DNA from 2 places in the Mesorhizobium sp. WSM2240 genome. Region 1 is predicted to be linked to the other one. Evidence: riboswitches for the same ligand, from Rfam matches in the RefSeq annotation. Region 1 holds a riboswitch; the other holds the start of a gene.
The links. A riboswitch is a leader RNA that binds a small molecule or an ion and turns the genes downstream of it on or off. The one in region 1 is predicted to bind thiamine pyrophosphate.
Positions count from the first base shown of each region.

Region 2: another riboswitch for thiamine pyrophosphate. It lies ahead of thiB (thiamine ABC transporter substrate binding subunit); the one in region 1 lies ahead of ABVK50_RS02170 (YkoF family thiamine/hydroxymethylpyrimidine-binding protein).

Region 1 covers NZ_CP159253.1:450,776-455,285, reverse strand. The annotation lists gene ABVK50_RS02185 (ABC transporter permease) at 1-91, opposite strand, end outside; gene ABVK50_RS02180 (efflux RND transporter periplasmic adaptor subunit) at 99-1,103, opposite strand; gene ABVK50_RS02175 (TetR/AcrR family transcriptional regulator) at 1,245-1,931, shown strand; TPP riboswitch at 2,311-2,424, shown strand; gene ABVK50_RS02170 (YkoF family thiamine/hydroxymethylpyrimidine-binding protein) at 2,415-3,023, shown strand; gene ABVK50_RS02165 (ABC transporter permease) at 3,057-3,857, shown strand; gene ABVK50_RS02160 (ABC transporter ATP-binding protein) at 3,854-4,510, shown strand, end outside.
Region 2 covers NZ_CP159253.1:4,923,801-4,928,310, forward strand. The annotation lists gene ABVK50_RS24450 (ABC-F family ATP-binding cassette domain-containing protein) at 1-1,652, opposite strand, end outside; gene ABVK50_RS24455 (thiamine diphosphokinase) at 1,658-2,305, opposite strand; TPP riboswitch at 2,413-2,527, shown strand; gene thiB (thiamine ABC transporter substrate binding subunit) at 2,571-3,572, shown strand; gene thiP (thiamine/thiamine pyrophosphate ABC transporter permease) at 3,702-4,510, shown strand, end outside.

The sequences.
Region 1 (4,510 bases):
CAACGCCGACGGCGACCCCGATCACCGCGACCAGCGTCTGCCGCCCTCGCCCGGCTATGTGGGTCATGGCGATATCTATGATGAGGCGCATGGCGGCCTCACTCCCCGCCCTCGACGGCAACCCGCGCGCCGTTCTCGAGCGCCTCCGGATAGGGCGAGATGATGCGCGTCTTTTCGTCAAGCCCCGAGAGCACTTCAACGCCGCGGATGCCGCGGATGCCGGTCTCGATCTCGCGAAGCCGCGCCCTGTCGCCTTCGACAACGAACACCCGGTTTCCCTCGATGGATACCGACGGCACAAGCAGCGCGTCCTCCGAAACGTCGGTGATGATGTTCACATCGACGGACATGCCGATCAGCAGCGGCGTGTCGTCAGGCAGGCGGAAGCGCACGCGATAGGTCTTGGTCACCGGATCGCCCTTGGGCGTGATGCTGTCCACGACCGCTTCGAGCTCCTGTCGGGGGAACGCGTCGGAACGCAGCAGCGCCCGCTGACCCACCTCGACGCGCGGAATATCTTCCTCGTTGACATCGGCCACCACGAGCAGCGGCCTCGGATCGCCGACCCAGAACAGCACCGTGCCCAGATCAGCGACCTCACCGACCTCGCCATCCTGCCTGAGCACTTTGCCGGCGATCGGCGCGCGCAGCGTATAGCTTTCGAGCCGCGCGCTTTGCCCGGCCACCAGCGCCTCGATCTGCGTGACCTCGCTTTGCGCGCGATCAAGCGCCTGCTGGCTGGCCGTATTGCGTTCCGCGAGCACCGAGAGGCGTCGAAGTTCCTCCTGCGCCAGCGAAAGCCGGGCCTCGAGTTCGGCGAGCACCGCCTGCGCTTCGCTGTCGTCAAGCCGGGCGAGCACGTCGCCTTTTTCCACCGGCGCGCCTTCGCAATTGCATTGTTCGACGATTCGCTCGCGCACCAACGGCGTCACCTTGGCCCAATTGCGCGGTTCGACGACGCCGTTGGCATAGACGATCTCGGCTGCGTCTCCGCGCGTGGGCGTCACGACCGAAACCGAGACTGGCCGCCAAAAATACCAGCCTGCGGCGCCAACCGCGGCCGCGAGCACGACGATGAGAAGGAAAAATCGCAGCAGCCGCACCAGAACTTCTCCCGTAACAGTTGAACCGGTTTTTGGCGACGGCACCTATAGCATTAGACCGACCGTCGGTCTATAATGAGGACAATGTGTTACGGCGGGTAGGTTCCGCCAAACGGCAGCGGGGATCGAAGCCTGGCCCGAGTGGTAAAATCTCCGGAAATCCGCTCCGCCGAACTGCTCGATTGTGCGCAGCGGCTGTTCTTCGAGCGCGGTTATGACAACACGACGGTCAACGACATCATCCGCGAAGCCGGCCTTTCGAAAGGCGCGTTTTACCACTACTTCCCGTCCAAAGAGGCGCTGCTCGAAGCGCTCGCCGCCCGTGTGGCGCGAGAAAGCATGGAACAACTGCGGCCCATTCTCGAGGACCGCTCGCTCGACGCGGTAGAGCGCCTCAATGCGCTCTTCGCCGGTTCCCGGCGGTTCAAGCGTGAACTGGCGCCGCAGATGCGGCGCACTTTCGACGTGGTCTTCCGGCCCGAGAACGTCGTGCTCTTCCACCGCATCGACCGGGCGGTCTCCGAAGTCGCCGCGCCGGTCATCACCGAAATCATCGCAGAGGGTAGCCGTATGGGACGTTTCGACGCGCCCGATCCGCAGGCGTTCGCCGAGATGCTGCTGCAGTTCCGCCTCAGCCTCGCGACCGTGATGCACCGGGCCATACAGCAGGCGGAAGCGGGTAATATCGACGAAGCCGTGCGTGTGCTGGACGAACGACTGCGGCTTTACGGGATCGCTGTCGACCGCGTTCTCAAGCTGCCGGACGGAACGATCGAGGTCGCCGAACCCGGTTTTGCGCACGCCCTTCTTACCACGGATACTTCCTGATCGCGCCGCGGCAAACGTGATCTGATCAAAAACCTCGTCGGGCCGGAAAACCAGCAAGGAGGAACCGGGCCTGCGACAATCTGCATAAGAGTCAGGCAGATTGTTCTATTGCCCAATCTATGGGCGAGGACTAGATTAAGTGTTGTCGGCCATCTACTCCTCCCAGATGCGATGCCGGCCAAAGCGAACTCACCTCCTCCCGGGTTCGCCTCAATAGAGCCCGCTGCACCTCCTCCCGCAGCGGGCTTTTTTGCGTGTGCAATTTACTTGATTCCAGTGTAGCACGCCGGAGCGCTCAGCCAGCGGCACGGCAATATCACTTTGCGTGGGCAAATTACGTGAAGAGGCTTGCCCAATCGCTCGCGATCTGATTGGTTGCCGCCATCCACAGGGGTGCTCCGTATTGCCGGGGCTGAGACGCGGGCGCCAAGCCTTCAAACCCTAAAAGCTGATCTGGGTAATACCAGCGGAGCGAGGCGGGTTATGTTTTCAGGCGCACAGATTTCCCTTTATCCCATGACCGACGATTTCGTCGGCGTCATCATGAGCGCTCTCGGCGCGCTCGATCCCTATCGCGACCAGTTGCGCATAGAGACGGACGACATCTCGACGCTGCTGGTCGGCCCTCCCGAAGTGCTGTTTCCGGCCATGCGCGACCTCTTCGTCGCAGCGGCCAAGGGCGGCATCCATTGTGTGCTATCGGCAGCAATTTCACGCGGCTGCCCGGGCGAGCCCGACGACGAGATACGCGCGTCGCCGGAGTTGAACGGCCCGCGCGAGTCTCTGGAAAACCGCAAAGCGACGGCTCTCGACGCCATGACCAAGGCTCCCCGTACCGATGCGGCGGCCGCCGCCCAGTTCTCGCTCTATGTGATGGGAACGGGCGATCACATGGACGAAATCTACGGCTGCATCGATTTTCTCAAACGCTCCGGCGTGTTCGACCGCTCCAAAAATTTCTGCACCAGGCTCGGCGGCGATGCCGGCGCGGTCTTTGCCGCGCTCGAAGCGGCGTTCTGCCGCTTCGGACCGCCTGAAGGGCATGTGACGATCGATCTGACGGTATCCGCGAACAGCCCAACGCCGCGCTGACGCGCCGGTTGGTTTGCACCCCAAAGGTCCGCCATGTCCGACGTTTCGTCTCCCGCACGCGGTTTCGCGTCCGCTCTCGCCAAGATCGGTCCCGCCCTTATTTCGATCTGCTCGTTGATCGCCGCGTGGGAAGTTTATGCGCAAGTCTCGGGCATTTCGGCGACGACCTTGCCCGCGCCGTCGCGAGTCTTCGCCCAGATGGTGCAGCATCGGGATGCGCTCGCCGCGAACACGCTCCCCACAATCCGCGCGACGCTGCTCGGTTTTGCCTGCTCGGTTTCGGCAGCCTTCCTCTTCTCGGTGCTGGTCGATTTTTCCAGGCCGCTGCGCCGGGCCCTGTTCCCGGTATTCATCATCAGCCAGACCCTGCCTCTGGTCGCCATCGCACCACTGATCGTGCTCTGGTTCGGCTTCGGCCTCACCCCGAAGATCATGCTGGTCGCGCTCGTCACCTTCTTTCCGATGCTGGTGGCGCTGGTCCAGGGCTATGCAGCAACCGACGAGGATGTCGAAGCACTTCTGGTGTCGATGGGAGCCTCGCGCTGGCGCACTTTCCTGATGGCCCGGCTGCCGTCTGCACTGCCTTACTTCTTTGCCGGCCTGCGCATTGCCATCACCTATGCCGTGGTCGGCGCGATCTTCGCGGAATATGCGGGCGCGGCCAAGGGCCTCGGCATCTACATCCTCAATGCCAAGAACAACTTCAGGCCGGACCTCGTGCTCGCGGCCGTGTTGGTCAGCGCAACGCTGACCCTCGTTCTGTTCACCGCCGCGGCGATGATCCAGCATTTGTCGATGCCATGGCAACGGCTCGACCAAAGGCGCCGACCATGAGCGGCAGTCGGCTGGAGTTGCGTCATCTGCGCAAGAGCTTCGGCAGCCTCGACGTGCTGGCCGACATCTCGCTCACCGTACGGGCGGGCGAGTTCGTCTCGATCCTTGGTCCGTCGGGCGCCGGCAAGTCGACCATCTTCAAGATTCTGACCGGCAGCGTTCAACCCGACAGGGGCGCAACCACGTTCGACGGCGCTCCGTTGACCGAGGCCAGGCGTCCTTTCGCCTTCATGCCGCAGCGCGACGCGCTGATGCCGTGGCGACGCATCATCGACAATGCAACACTTGGCCTCGAGGTGCAGGGCGTCACCCGCAAGGTGGCGCGCACACGGGTTGCGCCTCTCTTCGCCGAGTTCGGCCTGGAGGGATTTGAGCGTCACTATCCGGCGCAGCTTTCCGGCGGCATGCGACAGCGCGCCGCACTCTTGCGCACCGTCGTCCAGCATCGCGACATGCTCCTGCTCGACGAGCCATTCGGCGCTCTCGATGCGCTGACGCGCGCGGGCATGCAGCGCTGGCTGCAGTCGATGTGGGAGCGCCATCGCTGGACCGTGCTGCTGGTCACCCACGACGTACGCGAGGCGGCTTTCCTCTCCGACCGCATCTACGTCCTGACCGGGCGGCCGGCGCGCGTGCTGACCGAGATCACGGTT
Region 2 (4,510 bases), 1.2 Mb from region 1:
GCCGAGATCGAGGCCGACACCGCCGCCATTCTTGTCGGCAGGTTTTCCAGCGCGAATTTCTGCTTGAAGGACAGCTTTTTTGCTGGACCCTTTGCCTGGGCAGCGTTGGCGCGTGAGGCTTCCGTCGGCGCTTTCACGATGCCGCGCCGGTCGTCCAGTTTTGTCCCGCCTCGTTGCGCCAGCATGTCGGAATAGCCGCCCGCATATTCGATCCAGCGTCCGTCGCCATCCGGCGCGATGATGCTGGTCACGGTGCGGTCCAGGAAATCGCGGTCATGGCTGACCAGTATGACCGTTCCGGCAAAGCCCGCGACGAGTTCCTGCAAAAGCTCCAGCGTCTCCATGTCGAGATCGTTGGTCGGCTCATCGAGCACCAGGAGGTTGGCCGGACGCGCCAGCACTCGCGCCAGGATCAGCCGCGCCCGCTCGCCCCCGGAAAGCTCGCGCACGGGCGTGCGCGCCTGCTCGGCCTTGAACAGGAAATCCTTCATGTAGGAGACGACGTGGCGCTCCTCGCCATTGATGACCAGGTTCTCGCCGCGCCCGTCGGTGAGGAAATGCGCCAGCGTCTCCTGCGGGTCGACCGACGCGCGCTTCTGGTCGAGGGTGGCAATTTCGAGATTCGTGCCAAGCCGAACCGTGCCGGCGTCCGGCTTCAATTCGCCGGTCAGCATCTTGAGCAGCGTTGTCTTCCCCGCCCCGTTCGGCCCCACCAAGCCGATGCGGTCGCCGCGCTGGATGCGCGTGGAAAACCCCTTCACGACAGTCAGGTCGCCGAAGCTCTTCTCGATGTTCTTTGCCTCGATGACCAGCTTTCCGGATTCGGCCGCGTCGCTCGCCGCCATCGTGGCGACGCCTTCCGCCCCGCGGTGGCCGCGAAAGCGCTGCCGCATCGACTGGAGTTCGCCCAGCCGTCGCATGTTGCGCTTGCGCCGCGCCGTCACGCCGTAGCGCAGCCAGTGCTCCTCGCGCACGATCTGGCGGCCGAGCTTGTGCTGTTCGCGCTCTTCCTCTTCGAGGATCGTGTCGCGCCATTCCTCGAAATGCGCGAAACCTTTTTCCAGCCGCCGGGTCCGGCCGCGGTCAAGCCACACAGTCGTCCGCGAGACGCGCTCGAGAAAGCGGCGGTCGTGCGAAATCACGATCAGCGCCGACGACGAGCGGTTCATCTCCTCTTCCAGCCACTCGATCACCTGCAGGTCGAGATGGTTGGTCGGCTCGTCGAGCAGCAATATGTCGGGCTCGGGCGCCATGACGCGGGCGAGAGCGGCGCGACGTGCCTCGCCGCCGGAAAGATCGTTCGGGCTCTCCTCACCTGTCAGACCGAGATGCTCCATCAGATAGGTTGCGCGGTAGGGATCGTCGGCCGGCCCAAGCCCGGCCTCGACATAGGCGCGAACGCTGCCAAAACCTTCCATGTCCGGCATCTGCGGCAAATAGCGGATCGTCGCGGAAGGCTGGCGGAACACCTCGCCGTCCTGCGGCTCGACCAGGCCGGCGGCAATCCTGAGCAGCGTCGATTTGCCCGAACCGTTGCGGCCGACCAGCGCGATGCGCTCGCCGGCCGAGGCCGAAAGCGACGCGCCATCGAGCAAGGGCGCGCCGCCGAAGGTCAGTCTGATGCCGTCGAGATTGAGAAGCGGTGGCGCCATGTCGTTCAGTGTTCCGGAAGCGGGTAAGGATGAGCCAGCAGGACGGCGCGGCCGCTTTCCAGGGAAATGCGCAGGCGCCCCCGCGTCTCGTTGGAGATCGTCAGCGAAGAGCCGAACGCCACCTCGACCCTATCGAGCGGCCATTTTGCGCCCTCGACCGACAGCCCGAAAAGTCGGGAGAAGCCGAGAATGGAAAACAGCATGCCGTCGTCGTCATAGTCGAACTCGGCGGCGCCCGGCAGCAGCGGAATTCCTTCCTGCGCGCCACTGGTCAATAACACCTCGACGCCTGCTTCGGCGAGCCTGACCGCCAGCGCGAGGTGCAGGAACTCATGGTCGGCGCGCTGCCCGCCGAACGCGCCGCACAGCACCAGCGACGTCGCGCCGAGACCAAGAGCCTCTGCGATGGCCAGTTCGCCGTCGGTCTTGTCCTTTGCGGACGGAAACGTCTTGCGCGGAATATCTGAATAATGCGCCGGCAGGACCGGCGGAACCGAATCGAAATCGCCGACCCAAAGTTCCGGCTCGACCCCAAGTGCCGCCGCATGCCGGATGCCCGAATCGGCCGCGATGACGCGCGCGCCGGCGATTTGCGCGTCGAGGCGCGGCGTGCGGACGAGGCCGCCGCCGAGGAGGATTGCAAATCTGCTCATGGCGGTGGCCCTTATCACGCGCCGCCCCCGAAACGGAAGGCGGCGATTGCGCGCCATCGCCCGCAAACAAGCGCTTGCTCTGCCCGCCCGGCGGCCCTATGTCTGGAAATGCTCTAACGGGGTGCCGGATGCGACGTTTCGCATGCCGGCTGAGAGGCAGATCGCCAACCCGCTGAACCTGATCCGGTTTGCACCGGCGGAGGGATTAGATGCCTCGGACGCCCGGCGCTTCAATTCCCTTTCAAAACGAATGAAGGAGGCGCCGATGCGCATTTTGTTGTCCCTTGTCTCAGCACTAGCGATTTCCGCCGCGGCCGTTCCGGCTTTCGCGCAGGAAAAGCTCACCATCTACACCTATGAGAGCTTCACCGCCGAGTGGGGCCCGGGGCCGCAGGTCGAAAAGGCTTTCGAGGCGGAGTGCGACTGCGATCTCGAATTCGTCTCGGTCGCCGACGGCGTGGCGCTGCTCAACCGGGTGAGGCTCGAAGGCGCCTCAACCAAGGCCGATATCGTGCTCGGCCTTGACACCAACCTTACAGCCGAGGCCGAGGCGACGGGCCTGTTCGCCCCGTCAGGCACCGATCTCGCTAACGTCAACGTGCCCGGCGGCTGGACCGACGATGTCTTCGTGCCGTTCGACTACGGCTATTTCGCCGTCGTATACGATACGGAAAAGCTCGAGAACCCGCCGAAAAGCATGAAGGAGCTGGTTGAGGGCGATCCGGAACAGAAGATCGTCATCCAGGATCCGCGCACCTCGACGCCCGGCCTTGGCCTGCTGCTCTGGGTCAAGGCCGTCTATGGCGATGAGGCGCCGGAGGCCTGGGCGAAGCTGCAGAAGCGCGTATTGACGGTCACGCCGGGCTGGAGCGAGTCTTACGGCCTGTTCACCAAGGGAGAAGCGCCGATGGTGCTGTCCTACACCACCTCGCCCGCCTACCACGTCATTGCGGAAAACACCAAAAGGTATCAGGCGGCGGCTTTCGAGGAAGGGCACTATCTCCAGGTCGAGGTGGCCGGCATAACCACCACCGGCGCGAAAAACCCGCTGTCGCAGAAGTTCATGGCATTCATGACCGGGCCTGGCTTCCAGGATGTCATTCCCGAGACCAACTGGATGTTCCCGGCGGGCCGGACCGAGAAACCCCTTCACCCGGCATTCGCCGATCTGGTGCAGCCGGCAAAGACGCTTACCTTCGGCCCCGAAGAGGTCGCAGAGAACCGCAAGGCCTGGGTCGACGAGTGGCTCGCCGTGATGAGCGAGTGATTAACCGGCAATGAGCCGACTGCCCCTCATCCGCCTGCCGGCACCTTCTCCCCGTGAACAACGAGGAGAAGGGCGATATTCCAACGCTGACGACCCCCTCTCCCCGTCCTTCACGGGGAGAGGGTAAGGATGAGGGGCAGCGCCAGCGTGCTGAGACTGACAACCGCCAACCCCCGCATCGCCGCAGGCATTGTCGCGCTGACGGCAATCGCGATCCTCATCGGCGGCGCTTTCGCTGGGCTGATCGTCGAAGGCGCGCGGGAAATATCCGGCCCTCTATCGGCTTTCGATTCCTACCTGTTCCGCGTCATGCGCTTCACCCTGTGGCAGGCGCTGCTGTCGACCGCACTGTCGGTGGTTCCGGCGATCTTCGTTGCCCGCGCTCTGTCGCGCCATCCGAGTTTTCCCGGCAGAAGCCTCATCCTGCGCCTTTTCGCCGTGCCGCTGGCGCTGCCGGCGATCGTCGCCGCGCTAGGCGTTCTGGCGCTTTATGGCCGCGCCGGCTATTTCGCCGACGTGTTCAGCGCCGTCGCCGGCCAGAACTGGCCGGGCATTTACGGCCTTTCCGGCATCCTGGTCGCGCACGTCTTCTTCAACCTGCCGCTGGCGACGCGGCTGTTTCTCGAAGCGCTCGACACGGTGCCCGCCGACCAATGGCGGCTGGCGAGCCAACTCGGCATGGGGGCGAGACCCGCCTTCCGGCTGATCGAATGGCCGGCTCTGCGCGCCAGCCTGCCTGGCGTCGCCGGGCTGGTCTTCATGCTCTGCATCACCTCCTTCACCATCGTGCTCACGCTCGGCGGCGGGCCGCGCGCCACCACGCTCGAGGTGGCGATCTACCAATCGCTGCGCTTCGACTTTGATCCCGCGCGAGCGGTCGCATTGACGCTGCTGCAGATCGCGCTCACCGTGGCAGTTGTTTTCGCGCTGATGCGGCT